2 regions of the Consotaella aegiceratis genome follow, and region 2 is predicted to be linked to the other one. Evidence: riboswitches for the same ligand, from Rfam matches in the RefSeq annotation. Region 2 holds a riboswitch; the other holds the start of a gene.
What was found. A riboswitch is a leader RNA that binds a small molecule or an ion and turns the genes downstream of it on or off. The one in region 2 is predicted to bind cobalamin.

Region 1: linked by a shared signal. The riboswitch ahead of SMD10_RS17380 (TonB-dependent receptor plug domain-containing protein) and the one ahead of SMD10_RS00420 (ribonucleoside-diphosphate reductase subunit alpha) in region 2 are both predicted to bind cobalamin.

Annotation. Positions count from the first base shown of each region.
Region 1 is NZ_JAZHFT010000028.1:21,161-31,660, forward strand. Features, by position in the region: gene SMD10_RS17355 (FdhF/YdeP family oxidoreductase) at 1-363, shown strand, start outside; gene SMD10_RS17360 (helix-turn-helix domain-containing protein) at 585-1,421, opposite strand; gene SMD10_RS17365 (ABC transporter ATP-binding protein) at 1,586-2,356, opposite strand; gene SMD10_RS17370 (FecCD family ABC transporter permease) at 2,353-3,354, opposite strand; gene SMD10_RS17375 (ABC transporter substrate-binding protein) at 3,347-4,291, opposite strand; gene SMD10_RS17380 (TonB-dependent receptor plug domain-containing protein) at 4,294-6,240, opposite strand; cobalamin riboswitch at 6,426-6,648, opposite strand; gene SMD10_RS17385 (hypothetical protein) at 6,783-7,553, opposite strand; gene SMD10_RS17390 (hypothetical protein) at 7,603-7,863, opposite strand; gene SMD10_RS17395 (TIGR02301 family protein) at 7,954-8,481, opposite strand; gene SMD10_RS17400 (NUDIX hydrolase) at 8,523-8,960, opposite strand; gene SMD10_RS17405 (phosphoribosylaminoimidazolesuccinocarboxamide synthase) at 9,093-10,055, opposite strand; gene SMD10_RS17410 (SOS response-associated peptidase) at 10,182-10,500, shown strand, end outside.
Region 2 is NZ_JAZHFT010000001.1:90,518-101,017, forward strand. Features, by position in the region: gene metE (5-methyltetrahydropteroyltriglutamate--homocysteine S-methyltransferase) at 1-1,424, opposite strand, end outside; cobalamin riboswitch at 1,539-1,738, opposite strand; cobalamin riboswitch at 1,873-2,094, shown strand; gene SMD10_RS00420 (ribonucleoside-diphosphate reductase subunit alpha) at 2,214-5,102, shown strand; gene SMD10_RS00425 (ribonucleotide-diphosphate reductase subunit beta) at 5,352-6,464, shown strand; gene SMD10_RS00430 (FGGY family carbohydrate kinase) at 6,501-7,919, opposite strand; gene SMD10_RS00435 (ABC transporter permease) at 7,921-8,850, opposite strand; gene SMD10_RS00440 (sugar ABC transporter ATP-binding protein) at 8,847-10,343, opposite strand; gene SMD10_RS00445 (substrate-binding domain-containing protein) at 10,346-10,500, opposite strand, start outside.

The DNA of each region.
Region 1 (10,500 bases), on a different contig from region 2:
GGCAAGACGGTCTTCAAGCTCATCACCGTGCGCTCCAACGATCAGTTCAACACGACCATCTACGGCTATGACGACCGCCTGCGCGGCATTCACGGCTCGCGGATGGTGCTCTTGATGAACGAGGCGGACATGGCCTCGCTCGGCCTGGAGGACCAGGATCTCATCGATGTCGAGAGCCCGGTCGACGACGGCGTCGAGCGCCGCGTCGAAGGGCTCCGGGCGCACCGCTTCTCGATTCCGAAGGGCGATGTCGGCGGCTACTATCCGGAGCTCAACAAGCTGATCCCGCTCTGGCACCATGAGAAGGAGGCGCACGTGCCGGCCTCCAAGGGCGTGCCGGTCAGAATCCTCAAGCGAGACTGAGGGAGACCGGCCCAATCGACCAGTCCGACAAGGTCTCCGCCGCGTCCCCTCAACGCGGCAGCGGCGACCGGCCGGGCAACTACCTGTGGTTCAGGGGCACCAAACGGCGACGGCGATAGCCGAGCAACTGCACGCAGTTGATCGCATGGGTAGCGCGTGATTGCCGGTTTCTTGGCCGACCTCTGCCTCAGGGATCGCACCGCGGCCGGGAAACCTGCATCTCAGGCGATGCCGGCGCCGATGCGTCGCCGGTATTCGCTCGGCGACATGCCGGTCGCTCGGCTGAAGCTGTAGGAAAAGTAGTTGCTGTCGTTGAAGCCGGACGCCAGCGCCACGTCGGTGATGCTGTCGCTGGTCGACAGCAGCGCCCGCATGGCCCGGCTGAGCCGCAGCTTCACCAGATAGTCATGCGGCGTGGTGGCCGTGGCCTCGCGGAACAACCGGTTGAAATTGCGCAGCGAATAGCCGAACCGGCGTGCCAATTCCTCGAAATCGACCTGCTCGGTGCAATTGTGGCGGAGATAGCTGAGCACGTGGCCCAGGCGCACCGTGCTCGGTAGTGCGTCGCCATCGCCGGCGAACCGGGCGCGCGCCAGCAAGACGGCGAGCTGATTGAACAGGGCTTCGGCCATCATTTCCGACATGGGATCGGGATTGCAGGCTTCGCTTTCCAACGTTTCGATCAGCGGCGTGATCTTCGCCAGAACGTCCTCCGTCACCTGCCAGTGGCGCCGGGCGGAGCCGTTGGCCGCATCGTCCAGCATGATCTTCATCACATCCTGCCGGCCACCGCCGTCCGGGCGGTAGAGAATGTTCGACAGATAAAGATCGTTGACCTGCTCGTAGGAGTGATTGTCGTCGGCCTTGATGTAGAACACCTCGCCGCAGGTGATGAAGTGCGGCTCATCGTTCAGGACATGCCAGCCGTTTCCCGACAGCACGATCACGATCTCGTAGAAGTCATGGTCGTGCAGCGGAAAGGGCGGCTGCGGGCGCCGCTGCTCCACAACCACGGGCTGCGAGCTGGATCGAAAAAATTCCTTCGCCAACAGCTTCAAGGAACCCTCCTCAGGTCATCGGGAACACAGGATCGATCCTTGGAGGGCGTGTCAAGGGCACGGATCAAGGTCCGCATGCCGGCGGGCAAGAACCGTACAAAATTTTGAAAAGCAAGACGTTTCCCGGGCTGAAACGGCTGCCGGAGCCGAGCGCGTCCGCCGGCCTAAAGGGTATCGCGTGCGTGGATCACGAGGCGCCCGTCGAGATGGGCGATCTCGGCGTCGATCCGGTAGACGTCGCGGAGGATTTCCGGGGTCAGAACGGCATCCGGGGCGCCGTCGGCGACGAGGCGTCCATCTTGGATAACGAGCAGGCGCGAGCACCAGCGTGCCGCCAGGCTGAGATCGTGCAGCGAGGTGATCACCGCCCGTCCCGATAGTGCCACGTCGCGAAAGCAGCGCATGACGCCGATCTGGTGAGCCGGATCGAGCCCCGCCGTCGGCTCGTCGGCCAGAAGCAGCGCGGCGTCCTGCGCCAGCGCCCGCGCGATCAGCACGCGCGCCCGCTCGCCGCCGGACAGCGTCGTCGCCGGTCGGTCGCGCAGGGCGCCGAGTCCCATCTGCTCGATCACGCTTTCGATCCTCGCGCGGTCGTCTCGCCCCAGGCGGCCGAAGGAGCGGCGAAACGGTGCGCGGCCGAACGCGACGACGGTTTCCACAGACACCGGCCAGTTGATCGCCCGGTCCTGCGGCAGATAGGCGATGCGCCGGGCGCGTTCGACGGCATCGAACCGGTCGACCGGCGTGCCGTCGACCCGCACCTGGCCATGCCTCGGCACGAGGCCGACGAGGGCGCGCAACAGCGTCGTCTTGCCCGCGCCGTTCGGTCCGAGCAGCCCGATGATCTCGCCCCCCTCCGCCGAAAGGGAAACGCTGTCGAGTGCGCGGCGGGCGCCGAAGGAGACGGAGAGATCGCTGACGGAAAGGAGCGTCACGACAGCGTCTTCCTTTCCCGGACGACCAGCCACAGGAAGAAGGGCGCGCCGGCGAGCGTCGTCAACACGCCGAGCTTCAGGTCCCGTTCCGGCGCGATCAGCCGCACCAGGATATCGCCGGCGGTGAGCGCCGCCGCGCCGCCGAGCGCGCTGACGGGCAGCAAACGCCCCGGCCGCGCACCGACCAGCGGCCGCAGAAGATGCGGAACGACGAGCCCGACGAAACCGATATTGCCGGCGACGGCCGTGGACGCGCCGACGCAGGCGGCCGTCCCGAGCACCAGGACGAGCCGCAGCCGTTTGAGGTCGACCGCGAGACTGGCCGCCGCCTCCTCGCCGAGCGTCAGCAGGTCGAGCGGCCGGCCGAGCCCGATCAGCATCGCCCAGCCCATCAGGATGAACGGCGCGGCGAGACCGACGTGGGTCATCGACCGGTCGCTCAGCGAACCCAGCATCCAGAACACGATCTCCATGGCCGCGAACGGGTTGGGCGAGAGGTTGAGCGCCAGCGCCGTCAGCGCTCCCGCGACGCTGGATACCGCGACGCCAGCCAGGATGACGGTCAGTACGCCGCCGCTCGACCCCGCCGCCCACAGCACCAGCAGCACGGCGGCGAGCGCACCGGCGAGCGCCACCAACGGCAGGGCTAGGGGAAAGATCGCCGACAGGCCGGTGTAGATCGCAAGCACCGCGCCGAGCGAAGCCGAGGCGGTGACGCCGACGAGGCCCGGTTCGGCCAGCGGATTGCGCAGATAGCCTTGCAGGCAGGCGCCGGAGAGGCCGAGCGAGGCGCCGATCATCACGCCCAGGATGGCGCGGGGCAGTCGGATTTCCCGCATCACCAGAACGGTGGCGCCGCCTTGCCCGGTCAGAAGAGCCCTGACGCTGTCACCCAGCCCGATTTCGGCCGGCCCCAGAAGCAGGGAGACGGCGAACAACACGGCGACGAGGATGGCAAGGGCGACGACGAGCGCCGTAAAGCCGCGATCGTTAGCCACGAGGAGCCTCTGCCTCGCGCGGCCGCCCGAACTGGGCCCGAGGCCCGGTCGAGCCTTCGCCCGGCTGCGTCTGCGATGCGGTCCTGGCGGTTGCGGCACGATCCGCGATGCCGACCAGGATGCGCGCCGCCTCGACCGAGAAGGGGCCGCCGCAGGTCCAGTATTTCTCCAGCCGGTTGGCGACGTCGCCGCCGACCACCCGCGCCCGGATCGCCGGATGTCGCAGGTTCTGGTAGGCCAGAGCCGGAGTGGAAAAGGACGGCTGGCCGATGATGAGGTCCGGCCGCGCCATCACCAGTTCTTCGAGCGGGATCCGCGCCATCGCGGTGATCCCGAGCCGTGCAGCCAGATTGTCGAGGCCGGCCAAGCGCACCACCTCGTCGGCGAGCGTGCCGCGGCCGGCCGTATAGTCGTTGGCGAAAAACAGCGCGATGGTCTCGCGCGATGCGGCCTTGGGCAGCGCCGCGATGGCTGCATCCATCTCCGCGATCAAGGCGTCGGCGCGCCGAGGATGGCCGAGGATTTCCCCCATCCGGCGCAGATTGGCGCGAATCTGGCCGAACGAGGTTTCCGGCTGAAACATCTCGACGCGAAAGCCGAGCCGGCGCAGCATGTCGACGCTCGCCGGCGACGAGAATGGGCCGGCGAGCACCAGATCGGGATGCATGAGAAAGATCTCTTCGGCCGAGCCGTGGTTGACGACATAGTCCTTGGCGCGGTCCGCGAGCACCGAATAGATCGGATCGTCGGCCAGTTCCGACACCGAATAGAGCTGGCCGTCGCCCGCCACCAGCATGGCGAGCTGATCCGTGCACAGGTTGGTGGAGACGACGCGCCGCGGCGGCTCGCTCGTCGCCTCCTGCGCCAGACTCGGGGCGACGGCCGCCAGCTGGGCCGCAAGCGCCGTCCCGATCCAGCGTGCCGCCGTGCCTCTCATCCTTAGAACGTCGCCTTCAGTCCGACGAAGGCCGTGCGGCCCTGCGCCTCGTAGCCGTACACCTCCTGATACTCCTCGTCGAACAGGTTTTCCACCCGGGCGTAGCCTTCCAGCACGTCGGTGAACTTGTAGCTGCCGCCGAGATTGACCACCGTATAGCTGTCCAAGGTGGCCGTCGTGGTCGAGTAGGTGGCGCGGCCCGTGTGGTAGTCGTAGTCCTTCATCTCGCCGTTGAAGACGGCGTCGAGGAAGACGCGCGCGCGGCCCTCGTAGAATTGGTAGGACGCGTTGAGCGAGCCGGAATGGGGCGCCCGACGCACTTCCTCGTCACCGTCCGGATCCTCGGCGTCGGTATAGGTATAGGTTGCGGTGGCGGAGAAGCCGGGGAAGGGGTTGATCGTCAACGAGGCCTCGATGCCCTGGCGCTTGCTGGTGCCGTCCATGTTGATGACGGTCGAACCGTTGCTGTAGATCTCGTTCTCCAGATCCTGGTGGAAATAGGTGAGATCGGCGACCACCAGGCCGTCTGCGAAGTCGTGCCCGATGCCGACGTCCCAGCCGAAACTCTCCTCCGGCTCGAGATCGGGATTGCCGACGAAATAGGCCGGATAATAGCCGTAGAGCTCGGTGAAGGTCGGGTTGGTCACGCCGGTCCCGACGGAGCTGTGCAGGCGCGTATCGGCGTTGGGGATCTCCCAGGCCCCCGAGAGGCTGAAGGTCGTGGCGTCGGCGAAGTCGTCGTTGAGGTCGTGCCGGACGGCAGCGTCCAGGTAGAGCTGATCGAAGAACTCGCCGCGATACTCGCCGACGAAACCATAGGTCTCGCGCGACTTCTCGTCGTCCAACGCACCCGCGCTGCGCGGCTCCGTCAACTGAAAGGTCTCGCGCTCCCAGTCGATGCCCCCCGTCAGCTGATGATGCGCGTCCGCGAAGGACGGCGTATCGAACGCGTAGGAGGCCTGATAGCTGGCCTTCGTCCGCCCGCCCTTGGAGCCGCCCTCGACCTCGTCGCCGTCCTCCAGTTCGTCGCGCGTATAGTGGTTGCCCGACACGCGGGTTTCCTGCGTCAGGGCGCCGTCCAGCGACGTCCAGGTGAGCCCGAGCTGTCCGAGCACGTCTTGCGTGTCGGTCTGATTGTCGGTGTCGAGCACCAGGCCGTAAGAGGACCCGGCGGCGAAGGTGACCGGGTCGTATGAGAAGTCCTGCGCGTCGTAGTCGCTCTTCCGGTCGACGAAACGCAGCGAGCCGTCGAGGCGCAGATCGGGCGTGATGTCGGCGTTGAACTTTCCGTTCAGCGTGAAGTTCCGGTCGCCGTCGTCCTCGTCGCCATAGGGAGAGATGTTGTAGCCGTCGGAGCGGCGATAGCTGGCCGTGACCCCGGCGTCGAATGTTTCTCCACCACCGAGGAGGGAGACCGAACCGAGCACCGTGCCGTCGGTGCCGACTTCGCTCTTGGCCGTGATTTCATGACCGTTTCGCATGCCGGTCTTGGTGATGATGTTGATCACGCCGCCGACGGCGTCCGAGCCCCAGAACGCGCTTTGCGGGCCACGCAGAACTTCGATCCGCTCGATCCCTGCCGTCTGCAGGTTCGAAAAGTCGTAGCCGTCCGTCGAGGTTTCGCTGGCCTCGATGCCGTCGATCAGGACGAGGACATGGTTGGCCTCGGTGCCGCGAATGCGCACCTGCGTGAGGCTGCCGCGCGAACCGGCCTGCGAGACGGCGACGCCCGGCACCAGGCGCAGTGCGTCAGAGACGTATTGGATGTGGTGCTCTTCGAGCTCCTCGGCCGTGATGACCGTATAGGCGCGCCCGACCTTTTCGGCGGCTTCCGGCGTGCGGCCGGCGGTGATCACCACCGTTTCGAGCGCGGTTTCGTCCTCTTGCGCGTAGGCCGCACTCGCACCGGCAGCCGCCACCAGCGTCAGAACCAGGATCTTCGTCTTCATTTCGTTCCCCTCGAGGTCGCCGCGAATGCGCGAACGGCATTCGGCTGGAGCCGCGGGTCTTCCTCGGAAGCGAACGGTGGATCATGGAATCGCGGACGATTCCGGCCCCGGCCATCCGGACACACGGCGACATGTTGCTCACGTCACCGCACGGACAACCGCGCCTCGGCACGCCCCGTACCAAAGCTGGGTGACCGGGATTGGCAGGTCTCCTGGCTTCCGGATCGACGTCGCTCTTCCGCCTTCCCAAGCATTGGGCTCAGTGGCTGAAGCGTGCTCGTCTCACGCTTCGATGGAAGACGACTTTCCGGTTACAGTTGCGGGGGCAGCCCCGGAGTCGGCGCCGAAGCGCTTCACCGCGTTCCCTTTTATCCACCTTGCGGCAGAACCATTCCCATCCGCGTTGCTACAGGGGCCGGGAAAGGCGGTCAACATTTCGCCGCAATCGACAGACGCTGAGGAGGCGGGTGTAGAGTTCTTGCAACGTCGGCGGCCTCGACGTGGCGGCCGTGCCGCCGAAAGAGCCGCCCGGAGCGAGGAGTTCAGTCGCCCGCGACGAAGAACTGCCAACGGCCGTCGGGCGTAATCCCGACACGGTAGAAATTATAGGCGCCGAACCCCTTCATCGCCTCGAAGTCGCCGGCCGTGACCAGTTCAAACAGCTCCACCATCTGCCGCTTCGTCAGGGTGTCGAGCGACATTTGGGTGAAGTAGGGCCAGACATAGATCTCGTTGTCGGTGCCCGGCTCGTTGTGCACGTGTCCGGCCTCCAGGACCTCGAGCAGGATCGCGAGGATTTCCGCACCTTCGCCGTCGCCGGACAATTCCTTCAGAAAGGCGATCGGGTCCTCGGTCTGGGTGCCGAAACTCAGCACGGTGCCCTCGGGACCGGTCTCCAGATAGGGCCGCAGCTTTTCGACCTCGCCGGTCCTGGCGATGTCCATCAGGCGCTGCCGCAGGTCGCGCACCGGGCGCGGAAGGTCCTCGTCCCCGTAGAGGACGTCGGTCGGCGTATCGGTGGTCGCGGTCGCTTGGTCCGGGGCGGGCTCGCCCTCGTCGACATCGGGCTGGTCCGTCCCCGTCGCCGGGACGATTTCCTCCGGTTCCGAGACGTCGTCATTGTCGTCGGTATCGGTGGGCGCGGTCTCATCGAGATCGAGCGGCGGCAGGGGCACCGCGATGATGCCTTCCTTCGCCGGTTCCTCGCCGTCGGTTCCGATCTGCGAGAGCGCAAAAGCGCTGCTCGCGGCGCCCAGGGCGCCCGCGACAAGTGCGGTCTGCATCAACACGCGGAACAGGCGATGCGCGGCCATCTTCCCGATCCTTCGCTCTCGTGCGTCCAGGAGTGTGCGCCTGCCGGCTCTATTGCAGGGGGCGGTTCTGGCGAAACTCTCCGTATTCGACGCGCTGCTGCAGTTCCTTGACGAACTGCAGGACCTCTTCCTCGCCGTGCAGGCGAACAAGCTCGGTCAATGCCGTAGCGATGGCGGTCTCTGCGAGAATCTCGGCCTCGATGCCGTCGGAAATCCCGTCCGCCCAGGCCTCGTTGTGGTATTCGAGGGCGACCTGCTTCTTTTCGGCGGCGATGACTTCATCGAGTTCGGCGCCCTGCAAATCGATCATGAAAGGGTCCCCCTGGCTCATTGGTTGTCAAAACTCTAACACGACCGCGCAAATTTTAAGTCTCGAACGGTCGGGATCGTTAAGGGAATGTTAATTGCCGTACCTTGCGCTAATCTCCCGTGACAGAGCGATCCCCTCTTTTTGATAGCGCTGGACGGCGATTCGGGCGGCTGGCGTGCATGTGCGGTATGTCGATTCGAAGGCGCGGTAGCCGCTGTTGAAGCTGGACACCAGGATGCGTCGATCCGCCTCGTTGGGCTTCTGCGCATCGATCAGCGCGGCCATCTCGTCGCGGTAGGCGGACGCATTGGGGTCGCTGCAGAGCTTGCGCAGAAAATGCACCGATCCGAGGATCGACGACAGCCGGCTGAGCGGCTTCATGAACGGCGCGTTCGACGGCTGAACCGCCTCCGGAGCGGCATCGGGCGTGGCTCCGGCCTCTTCCGCTCGGCTGCAAACCGGGCCGACGAGAACCATGGCCAAGGCCAGCCCCGCCGCCGGGCCAAAGGAGAAACGACATGCCATCATGGCCATGGTTTGGCGTGACATTAACACAAAATCAACCACTTCGCCGATGCCTGGCGTGAATTGACGCAGGGTGCGCCATTCCCGCAACAAGCCTTGGCCGCCGTCGATCGGACCCGGCCGCGGCCCCGTCCCTACAGACCGGCCAAATGAGCGCGGTGGGCAGAGCGTACGATCTTGACCAAGCCCGGCGTGAGCTTGTCGTCGCGCTCGAGCTCCTCGATTCCGGCGAGAGAGTGGAATCCGACGGCGCGGGCATCGTCGCCCGCAACGGGCACGGCGTCGACGGGCAGGCCTTGCGCGCCGCGATAGACGGCGATCACCGCATGGGTTCCGTCCTCCGGACTGATCGCCTCGTGCAGGCAGACGAAGGCGAAGCGGGCCACGTCGAGACCGGTTTCCTCCATGACCTCACGCCGCAGCGCCTCTTCGAGCCGCTCGCCAAATCGCACCTTGCCGCCCGGCAGGCTCAACAGGCCGAGCGCCGGCGGTCGGCCGCGCTCCACCAGCAGCACCTTTTCAGCCCGGAACAGGCAAACGGATACACCGAGCAGGGGAGCGCGCGCGATCATTTCGCGACTCTACGCCGACCGGCCCCGCTGGCCAACGGGAGGAGCCGTCTCAGCCGCTATCCGCTCCCGGCATTCGCCGGATCGGTCCGACCGCTCTGGCGCGACTATTCCCGGCGGCGGAGACCGGCGGTCTTATGAAGGCAAAAAGTAGGACGACAGGTTCTGCCGGATGCGCGCCAGCGGCGTCTCACCCGAGAGATCGGGTTCGAAGGCCTGGCCCGTGATCGTCTGATACGCGTCGATATACGTCTTTGACGCGGCTTCGATCAGATCGTCCGGGATGGCCGGAATCGGGTCGCGGTAAGGGTCGCAGCGGGCATCGACCCAGGCGCGGACGATATCCTTGTCGAGCGACGGCGGGCGGTTGCCGCGTTCGAACGCCTCCTGGTATCCCTCGGCCAGCCAGAAGCGCGAACTGTCCGGCGTATGGATCTCGTCCGCCAGAATGACGGCTCCCGCCTCGTCGGTGCCGAATTCGTACTTCGTATCGGCCAGGATCAGCCCTCGGTCGGCGGCCATCGCCTGTCCTCGCGTGAACAGGGCGATGGCCGCGGTGGAGACGGAGTTCCACTGATCTTCGGTCAGCAGGCCCCGTTCGACGATTTCATCGACGGCCAACGGCTCGTCATGCCCTCCGTCGAAGGCCTTGGTGGTGGGCGTGATGATCGGGCCCGCGAGCCTCTCGTGGTCGCGAAGCCCGTCAGGAAACGCGTGTCCGTACATGACCCTCTCGCCCTTCTTGTAGCGGGTGAGGATCGATGTGCCGGTGGTTCCGGCCAGATATCCGCGCACGACGATTTCGACCGGCAGGACCCGCAGTTTCTTGCCGACCACGACGTTGGGATCGGGATAGTCGAGCACGTGGTTTTCGCAGATGTCGGCGGTGGTCTCGAACCAGTACCGCGCCAGCTGCGTCAGGACCTGCCCCTTGAACGGAATCGAGGCGAGGATGCGGTCGAAAGCGGAGATCCGGTCGGTCGCGATCAGGATGCGCCGGTTGTCGGGCAGGTCATAGCAATCCCGGACCTTCCCGAAATAGGGATTGGGCAATTCGGGAATACGGGCGTGGTCGAGGACGCGATAAGGCGAGGTCATGAGCACCGGCGCTGAGTGGATCGCAACAAGGTCTTTTGGCTATCATACTATCGGGCCGATGTCCGTCGTGTTCCGCGCGGCCGCCCGCCCTTGACACCGCTCCCCGCCTGAGGCTCAACGGCCGGCATGTGCGGACGGTTTGCGCTGACGGCATCTCACGACATCCTGGCCGAGCTGATGGCGATCCGGGCGGCGGAGCCATATCCGCCGCGCTACAACATCGCCCCCACGCAGCCGATCCTGATCGTCGCCGGCGGCCGCCGCGAGCGGCCCGACGCCGACAATCCCGAACGCCAGGCGCGGCTGGTGCGCTGGGGGCTGATCCCTTCCTGGGTCAAGGATCTCAAGGGGTTTCCGCTGCTCTTCAACGCCCGCTCGGAATCGACCCACGAAAAGAGCGCGTTCCGCGCCGCCATGCGCCACCGCCGCTGCCTGGTGCCGGCCA
Region 2 (10,500 bases):
ACCTCGGCGGTCTTCTGCCTGAGGAACGCCTCGTAACCGACCGCATCGAGCTTGCCCTTGCCAAAGTCGGAGCGCGCCTGACGCACCTCTGCCGTCTGCGGAAACGAGCCGATCGTCGTGGTCGGGAAGGTCGGCAGGTCCAGCGCGGCATGCTGGAGAGGCCGGCGCGTGGCGAACGAGCCTTGGCGCCGCATCAGCTCCGGCGTCACGTCGGCCGCTCGCGCGGACACCGCCGCATCATGCACCTTGGCCGAGACGGCGCGTGCCGCGATCGCCCGGCTGGCGGCGGCCAATTCGGCTGCCACGGCATCGCGGCCTTCGGCAAGCGCCGTAGCGAGGAGGCGCAGTTCGCCCATCTTCTGGGCCGCGAAGGCCAGCCAGGACTTCAGGTCCGCATCGAGATCGTCTTCCAGTTCGAGGTCGATCGGCACGTGCAGGAGCGAACAGGAGGGCGCGATCTCGATCGGGCCGGAGCGATCCGCCAGCGCCGGCTCCAGGCGATCGAGGATCCGCGCCAGGTCGGCCCGCCAGATATTGCGGCCATCGATGACGCCAAGCGACAGCGTCTGATCGGCCCTGGCTCCGGACAGCACCAGCTCCAGTTGATCGGGAGCGCGCACGAGATCGACGTGCAGCCCGGCGACGGGCAGCGACAGGGCCGTTTCCAGGTTGTCGCCGAGGCCGCCGAAATAGCTCGTCAGCATGATCTTGAGCTGCGGCACCGCCTCGGCGAAGCGCGCGTAGGCGATCCGCAGGGCCTCCTGAACGGTCGGCTCGGCATCGAGCACCAGACAGGGCTCGTCGAGCTGGACCCACTGGGCGCCGGCTTCGCCGAGGCGCTTCAGCACCTCGACATAGACGGGAAGCAAGCGATCCAGGAGCGACAGGGGATGGTGGCCGGGCGCCGTGCTCTTGGCGAGCGCCAGGAAGGTCACGGGCCCGAGCACGACGGGCCGCGTCTCGACGCCGATCGCCCTGGCCTTCAGATACTCCTTCACCGGCTTGACCGTCGCCAGGCGGAAGCTCTGGTCGGGATCGAGCTCCGGCACGAGATAGTGGTAGTTGGTGTCGAACCACTTGGTCATTTCCATCGCCGGCACCGAAGCGGTGCCGCGCGCCATGGCGAAGAGGATGTCGAGCGGCACGAAATCTCCGGACCACCCATAGCGGGCGGGCACCGCGCCGACCATGCAGGCGGTGTCGAGCACGTGATCGTAGAAGGAAAAATCGTTGGAGGGGATCGCGTCGATCCCGGCCTGCCGTTGCGACTTCCAGTTGGCTTCGCGCAGCCCATCGGCGGTCTCGTGGAGACTGTCGACAGAAATCTTGCCCGACCAGTATCGTTCGACGGCGAATTTCAGCTCGCGTCGCGGGCCGATCCGCGGCGTACCGAGCGTGGCTGTGGTGACTTGACGATTGGACATCGGCTTCAAACCCCTGATGATGGGGGGCAAAGGCCGAGCGGATACGCCTCGACGGCGGCGGGGCCGGAGACGGCCCACCGCTTTTCGAGCGTTCCACCGGGACACCCCGCCCGAGGACGTTCTAGGCGCGTGGCAGGTCTCCTGGCTCACGGGTCGTCGCCTTTCGTCACGCCTTCCCGAAGCTGAACGCCTCAGTGGCCTGTCGGACGAAAGGCTCGCCGCTCACAGTTGCGGGGGCAGCGCCGGTGTTTCACCGGCTTCCCTCTTCGCTCCGATCCCGGGGGGATCGGAGAACCACGACAGCATCCTCCATGAACCCTCGCGCGGAGCGCGTCAAGCAGGATATAACGATATCTTTATGTGAATTGCGAGACCTGGGGCCGTGCGGCAGTGTGCGCGATCGGATAATTTCGCGCTGCGGTCGATTGACAGAATCGGCGCGGATTGATCAACATATAGATGTCATGGTCTCCCAGAACCACAAGAACTGGGAGCTAAGAGGGAATTCGGTGCGCCGTCCGATTCGGGCGTCAAGGCCGAAGCTGCCCCCGCAACTGTGAGCGGCGAGCCCTGCGTCCCATCGGTGTCACTGGAGCATGAGGCTCCGGGAAGGCCGGACGCGAGGCCGTGACCCGCGAGCCAGGAGACCTGCCGTGACGTGACCGAACCTTTTCCCTGGGCGGGGTGTCCCGGTGGATCGTGCTTGCGACGTGCGGCCGTGTCTGTCGCCTTCGCTGCCTTGGCATGACTCCGCTCGGCCTTTGCCTCCAAGCACCTGTGGAGCAGCCGATGTCTCTTTCTCCCTCTCCCGCGTCGAACGGCGGCCATCCTGCGGTGTCCGCACGGCCGCCGCGGGACCCGGCCGAACACGTCGCCGACGGCCTCAAGGTGATCCGTCGCAACGGCACCGTCTCGCCCTTCGACGCCTCGAAGATCGCGGTCGCCATGACCAAGGCGTTTCTGGCGGTCGAAGGCCGGACTGCGGCGGCCTCCTCCCGAGTGCACGAAACCGTCGAAGAGCTGACCGCCGAGGTGGTCGGCGCATTGACCCGGCGCAGCGACGGCGAGCGCCTGCTCCATATCGAAGACATCCAGGATCAGGTCGAGCTCGCCTTGATGCGCGCCGAGCACCAGAAGGTGGCGCGCGCCTATGTGCTCTACCGCGAAGAGCATGCCCGCGCCCGCCAGGCCGAGGCGGTCCAGGAGACCGCGCCCGCCATCCAGGTGACCCAGCGCGACGGCACGCGCCGTCCGCTCGACGATGGCCGGCTGGAACAGGTGGTCGCGGAAGCCGTCTGCGATCTCGACGGGCTCGATGCGGCCGCGATCCTCGCCGAAGCCCGACGCAACCTGTATGACGGCGTGCGCGAGACCGAGCTGTCCGATGCGCTGATCCTAGCCGCGCGCACCCTGATCGAGACCGAGCCCGACTATGCCTTCGCCAGCGCCCGGCTGCTCCTCGACAAACTGCGCGGCGAGGCCCTGACGCATGTCTTCGGCGCCCCGCGACGGGCAACCCAGGCCGAGATGGCGCACGTCTATGGCGAATACTTTCCGGCCTACCTGAAGACCGGCATCGACGCCGATCTGATCGATCCGGAGCTCGCCCGCTTCGACGTCGCCCGGCTTGCCGCCGCGCTGAAGCCCGAGCGCGACCACGCCTTCCAGCTTCTCGGCCTGCAGACGCTCTACGATCGCTATTTCCTGCAGGACGGCGGCATCCGTTTCGAACTGCCGCAGTCCTTCTTCATGCGCGTCGCCATGGGTCTCGCCTTGCGCGAGGTCGACCGCGAGGCGCGCGCCATCGAGTTCTACGAGTTGCTCTCGTCCTTCGACTTCATGGCCTCCACGCCGACTCTGTTCAACTCGGGGACGCGCCACGCGCAGCTCTCGTCCTGCTTCCTCACCACCGTTTCCGACGATCTCGGCGGCATCTTCAAGGCGGTGAAGGACAACGCGCTTCTGGCCAAATATTCCGGCGGTCTCGGCAACGACTGGACCCCGGTGCGCGGGCTGGGCGCCCATATCAAGGGCACCAACGGCAAGAGCCAGGGCGTCGTGCCGTTCCTGAAGGTCGCCAACGACACGGCGATCGCCGTCAACCAGGGGGGCAAGCGCAAGGGCGCCGTCTGCGCCTATCTGGAGACCTGGCACATCGATATCGAGGAGTTCCTGGACCTCAGGAAGAACACCGGCGACGACCGTCGCCGCACCCACGACATGAACACCGCCAACTGGGTGCCGGACCTCTTCATGGAGCGCGTCGAGGTGGGCGGCGCATGGACGCTGTTCTCGCCGGACGAGACGCCGGACCTGCACGACCTGACCGGCAGCGCCTTCCGCGCTGTCTACGAGGCCTATGAAGCGAAGGCCGACGCCGGCGAGATCAAGGTGTTCAAGCGCATGAACGCCGTCGATCTGTGGCGGCGCATGCTGACCATGCTGTTCGAGACCGGCCATCCCTGGATCACCTTCAAGGATCCCTGCAACCTGCGCTCGCCGCAAGGCCATGTCGGCGTCGTGCATTCCTCGAACCTGTGCACCGAGATCACTCTCAACACCGGTCCCGACGAGGTCGCGGTCTGCAATCTCGGCTCGGTCAACCTGGCTGCCCACGTGACGGCCAAGGGGCTCGACCGGGAGAAGCTCGCGGCAACGGTGAAGACCGCGATGCGAATGCTCGACAATGTGGTCGACATCAATTTCTACACGATCCCCGAGGCGCGCCGCTCCAATCTCAAGCATCGTCCGGTCGGACTGGGCCTGATGGGCTTCCAGGACGCGCTCCAGACGCTGCGCCTGCCCTACGCTTCGGACGAAGCCGTCGCCTTCGCCGACGAGAGCATGGAGGCACTGAGCTACGAGGCGATTTCCGCCTCCTGCGATCTGGCCGCCGAACGTGGCCGCTACCCCTCGTTCGAGGGGTCGCTGTGGTCCCAGGGCATCCTGCCGGTCGATTCGATCGAGCGTCTCCAGGCCGCCCGGCCGTCCCTGGAGATGGACCGGACCACCCGGCTCGGCTGGGAGAGCCTGCGCGACCGTGTGAAAACCGTCGGCATGCGCAACTCCAACTGCATGGCGATCGCGCCGACGGCCACGATCTCCAACATCTGCGGCGTGTCGCAATCGATCGAGCCGGCCTACCAGAACCTCTTCGTCAAATCGAACATGTCGGGCGACTTCACCGTGGTGAACGCCGCCTTGGTGCGCGACCTGAAGGAGCGCGGCCTGTGGGACGCGGTGATGGTCTCCGATCTAAAGTACTATGACGGCTCGCTCGGCCCGATCTCGCGCATTCCCGACGATCTGAAACAGCTCTACGCCACGGCGTTCGAGATCGATCCGGCCTGGCTGATCCGGGCGGCGAGCCGCCGCCAGAAATGGCTCGATCAGGCGCAGTCGCTCAACCTCTATCTGGCGAGCCCGAGCGGCAAGGCGCTCGACGCGCTCTACCGCTTCGCCTGGAAGCAGGGCCTGAAGACCACCTACTATCTGCGCACGCGCTCGGCGACGCATGTGGAGAAGTCCACGCTGAAGGGCACCGACGGCAAGCTCAACGCCGTGGCGCTGCACGCCGCGCAGGCCGTCCATGCCGCGCCCGCGCCGATCGATGCGCAGGACAGCGCCTGGGGCAAGGCCTGCGCCATCGACGACCCGGACTGCGAGGCCTGCCAGTAGCCCGACTGCGTTTCCGTCCTACGGCCTCACCTCTACCAAGACGCGGCGGCCGACAACGAATGCCACGACGCGCGACCACTCTCTCGCTTTCGTCATTCTCGGTCGACATCGCGTGACTGGATCCTCGGCACGGTGGCCGAGGATGACGTGATGGAGGTGTCTGCGCCCTTCAATCCGTCCGTGCGATCCCGCCGCCCATGGGACGCGGCAGGGTCGGCCCCCGATCCGACAGCCCATTCGGAGAATACGATGCTCGACTTCAACGACACTCCCGCCGCCCGCAAACCGGCGACCGACGCGGCCGCGGCCGACGCCACCGGCCTTGGCGAAATCGAGCGCGGCGCCGCCCGCGTCTCGGTCGACGACAAGCGCATGATCAACGCGCGCGCCGACGTGAACCAGCTTCTGCCGCTCAAATACGACTGGGCCTGGGAAAAATACCTGTCCGGCTGCAACAACCACTGGATGCCGACCGAGGTCTCCATGCAGGCCGACATCGCGCTGTGGCGCTCGGCCGACGGCTTGACCGAGGACGAGCGGCGCATGGTCAAGCGCAATCTCGGCTTCTTCGCGGCCTCCGAAAGCCTGGTCGCCAACAACATCGTTCTGGCGATCTACCGCCACCTCACCAATCCTGAGTGCCGGCAATACCTGCTGCGTCAGGCCTTCGAGGAGGCGGTCCACACCCACACTTTCCAGTACATCGTGGAAAGCCTCGGACTCGACGAAGGCGAGCTCTTCAACATGTACCGCGAGGTGCCGTCGATCACCGACAAGGCGGCCTGGGCGCTGGAGCGCACCCAGAGCCTCGACGATCCGAGCTTCGCCACCGGCACGCCGGAGACCGACCAGGCGTTCCTGAAGGATCTCGTCGCCTTCTATGTCGTCTTCGAGGGCATGTGGTTCTACACCGGCTTCGCGCAGATCCTGTCACTCGGCCGGCGCGGCAAGATGGTCGGTATCGCCGAGCAGTACCAGTACATCCTGCGCGACGAGTCGATCCATCTGAACTTCGGCATCGACGTGATCAACCAGATCCGCCACGAGAACCCGCATCTGTGGACGCCTGAATTCCAGGACGAGGTGCGGGCGATGCTGCGCGAGGCGGCGGAGCTGGAGACGGCCTATGGCCGCGACACCATGCCCACCGGCTTTCTCGGTCTCAACGCGGCGCTCTGCGAGGAGTATATGCGCTTCATCGCCAACCGGCGCTGTGCGCAACTCGGTCTGGAGCCCGTCTTCGGCCCGGCCGAGAACCCGTTCCCCTGGATGTCCGAAGCGATGGACCTGAAGAAGGAAAAGAACTTCTTCGAGACCCGCGTCATCGAGTACCAGAACGGCGGGGCGCTGAACTGGGATTGAGAGCCGCGCAAGGCGCCGGCGGGCGGGGCCGACGCGCTATCCGAGGTCTTTCAGGCCTCTCAAGAAGTCGGTCGCCGCTGCGAACCGCCGCTTCAGGCGCGCCGTGCGCTCGGCGCGCTCCGGGCGCGGGGCAAACACCGTTCCGCCGCCCACCGCGACGCTCGGTCGTCCGAGTGCGACGAGCGCCAATTGCAGAGCGCCGATGCTGGCGGCCGTGATGGGCTCGGCCGGCACCGAAATCGGCCGGCCGATGACGTCGGCCAGAAGCCGCGGCCAGATCTGGCTCAGCGCGCCGCCTCCCGCCAGGCTGAGATCGCCCGGCTCGGCGACCATCGCCTGAAGGTTGCCGGCGATGGCGAGCGCGACGCCCTCCAGAACCGCGCGATAGAGATCGCCCGGTCGGTCTTCCGCCGAAAGACCGATGAAGCCGGCGCGCAAATCAAGATCGACGAAGGGCGAGCGCTCGCCCTGGAGATAGGGCAGGAACTGGACGTGCGTGGGCGACGTGTCGGCGGCGATCGCCAGGGCGTCGGCCGCCTCGATTTCCAGCCCGAGGATATCGCGGGCCCATTGCGCTGCCGCCCCCGCCGAGAGAACCGGCGCGATCTCGATCAGGCCGTCATGGGCGGGATGGGGCAGCCGGTAATAGGGCCTGGGCGACCCGTCATAGGCCGACGCCACCCGCGCCACCCAGCCGCTCGTTCCGAGATAGAGGCTGACGTCGTTTTCCTTCGCCGCGCCGCTGCCCAAGGTCGTGGCGCCGCCATCGCCGCAACCGTTGATCACCGGCAGTCCGGCCTGAAGACCGAGCGCGGCAGCCGCTGCCGGAAGAAGCGGGCCGACGACGGCGTCCGCCGGCAGGATCGCCGGCAACAGCTCGGGATCGAAGCCGAAGGCGTCGATCAGCATCGGCGACCAGATCCGCGTGGCCATGTCCATCAGGCCGGTGGTGGCAGCGCAGACCGGATCGGTGGCGAAGGCCCCGGTCAGGCGGAAGGCGAGATAGTCCTTCGAGCCCGGCAGGATATGGCGCACCCGAGCAAACGCCTCCGGCCGTTCCTCGCGCAGCCAGTCGAGCTTGAAGGCGGTCATCAGCGGCTCGGGCGCGTTGCCGCAGATCTCGGCCGCGCCAAGGGCCGTCAGTGCCGCGGCGCGTCGCTCCAGCGAGTCCTGGCCGCAGGCGTTGGAATAGACGAGAACCTCGCCGATCGGCGCACCGCGCCCGTCGAGAGCGATCAGGTTCTCCATCGTCCCGGTGAGCGCGATCGCCGTGACCCCGCGGCAATCCAATTGCGCGACCGCCATGGTCGCGGCCTGCCACCAGTCGTCGGCCGAAAAGGTGACCGCACCCGACACTCCGCCGTAGAGCCCCGGAGCCTGCGCTGCGATAACGCCATCCTCGGAAAAGACGGTCGCCTTGAGCGCCGATGTTCCGCAATCGAGAACCAGGATCATTTCAGCCAGCCCGGACGAGGCGGCGCATCAGCACCGCGATGATGATCAGAACGCCGGTCAGGATTCGTTGCACGAAAGGCTCCACGCCGACAATGGTCATGCCATTGACGAGCACGCCGGTGATCGCCACGCCGAGCAGCGTGCCGCCGACGCTCGGACTGCCGGTCGAGGATGCCGTGGTGCCGATGAAGACCGCCGCATAGCCCGGCAGCAGCAGCGGCTCGCCCATGGTGTGCTGGACGCTGCCCAGGCGAGCGGCGAGCAGCAGACCGGCGAGCGCCGACAGACCGCCGGCGGCGGCGAAGGTGACGATGATGTCGCGCGTTACCGGCAGGCCGGCCAGCCTAGCCGCGCGCACATTGCCGCCGATGGCGCGGATGCGGCGGCCGAATTCGCTCTGGGACAGCACGAAGGCCGTGACGCCGAGGACCGCGACGATCCACAGCGCCAAGACCGGAATGCCGAGGATCGAGCCGCGGGCCAGCGCCTTAAAGCCGGCCGGCACCGACTGGAACAGGCTCTGCCCGCCGGACAGGCCGAAGGCGAGGCCAGACAGCACCGTCCCCAAGGCGAGCGTCGCGATGAAGGAGGGCACGCCGAAGCGAGCCACCAGAACGCCGTTGCCGACACCTGCCGCGACGCCGACGAGCAAGGCCGCAGCGACGGCAATGGCCACCGGCTGGCCGGCACCGAAGAGGATGAAGCAGATGACGGCCGCCAGCGACGCGGAATAGCCGACCGACAGGTCGAACTCGTTGATCGTCATGACCAGGGTCGCGGCGGTGGCGACGATGGCGAGCGTCGCCATCTGCTGGACCAGGTTGGCGACGTTGGCGGTCGAGGCGAAGGCCGTCGGCGCGGCGAGCGAAAACCCGGCACAGAGGAGGATGAAGGCCGCCAGCGTTCCGAACCGGCCGATGCTGCTGCTCATTGCCCCGTTCCCCCGGCTTGCGCGGCCGCGGCCAGCGCCTCCGGTATCGCTTCGTTTCGTGAAAGATCGGCCACGGCCTCGCCGCGGAAGAAGACGAGCACGCGGTCGCCCAGCTCGATCGCCTCGTCGCGGTCGGATGTCGACACCAGGACCGCGTTGCCGTCCGCCGCGATGGCCCGGACGATCGATCGGATCGTCGCCTTGGCGACGATGTCGACGCCCTCGGTCGGCTCGTCGAGCAGCATCAGCTTGGAATGGCGGGTCGCCCAGCGCGAAAACAGGAGCTTCTGCTGGTTGCCTCCCGATAGCGTGCGCGCGGGATCCTCGCCTCGGCCATAGACCAGCGAGACATGTCCGGCGGCAACCGAAAAATCCTCACGCTCCGCCGTGCGGCTCGGCAGAGGCAGGCGCTTCGTGCGGCGATATCGGGACAGCAGCGGCAACGTCTTGTTGCTGACGAGGTCCATGTCGGCGAACAGGCCGTTGCGATGCCGATCGGCGGGCACGTAGGAGACGCCGGCGCGCACCGCCTCGCGTGGGCTGCGCGGCGCGTAGGACGCTCCCGTCAACCGCATCCGGCCGGAACGCCGGGACTCGGCACCCCAAAGCGCGTTGAGCAGGCTGGAGCGGCCTGAGCCCGACAGCCCGTAGAGCGCGACGACCTCGCCGGGATGCACCTTGAAGGAGGTGGCGCCGGTCAGCTCACCGGCCCGCAGGTTCTCGACTTCGAGCACCGGTGGCGCATCCGACCGCACGGCGCTTACATGCTCGCTGGCCAGCCGTTCGCCGCCCATGGCCCGCACCAGAGCATCGACGGAGAGATCGCCCGCGTCGAAGCGGGCGCTCACCCGGCCGTCGCGCAACACGACGGCGCGGTCACAGAAATCCGCCATCTCATCCAGCCGATGGGTGACGAGGATGATCGAAGTGCCCGTTTCGCGCGTCCGGTCCAGCATGGCGTAGAACTGCGCGGCGTCCTCGGCCGGCAGTGCCGCGGTCGGCTCGTCGAGGATGAGCAGCCGGCCCTTGTCGGCGAGTGCCCGCAGCAACCGGACGAACTGCCGCTCGGCCGTCGACAGGTGCATCACCGGGACGTCGAGCGGCAGGTCGGGCGCGATCGTCGCCGCGACCGCTGCGATGCTGCTGCGCATGGCGGCCCGGTCGATCCGCCCGAAACGCCGGGGATAGGAGCGGCCCAGCCAGCAATTGTCGATGGTGTCGAAGGCGGGAACCAGCGGCGCGTCCTGATGGATCACGCGAATCCCGGCGGCATAGGCGTCCTGGGCCGAGGCCAAGGGGCCGTCATGTCCCTCCATGCGGATGCTGCCGGCATCCGCATGTTGGGCGCCAGCGACGATCTTGATCAGCGTCGACTTGCCGGCACCGTTGTGGCCGGCCAGACCGACCACCTCTCCCGCCGCCACCGACAGGCTAACGTCGGCCAGGGCCTCGGTCGCCCCGAAGCGCTTGGTGATGCCCTGCAGGTCGAGCAAGGTCAGCAGGTGACGCCGAGGCTCTCGCGCGTGACGAGGTCGACCGGGGCGTACAGTCCCTGTTGGTCCAGTGTCTCGCCGGCGAACAGCTTTTCGAGCTCACCCGCGGCGATCTCCGCCATCTGCGGGAATCCCTGGCGCACCGTAGCGATATAGT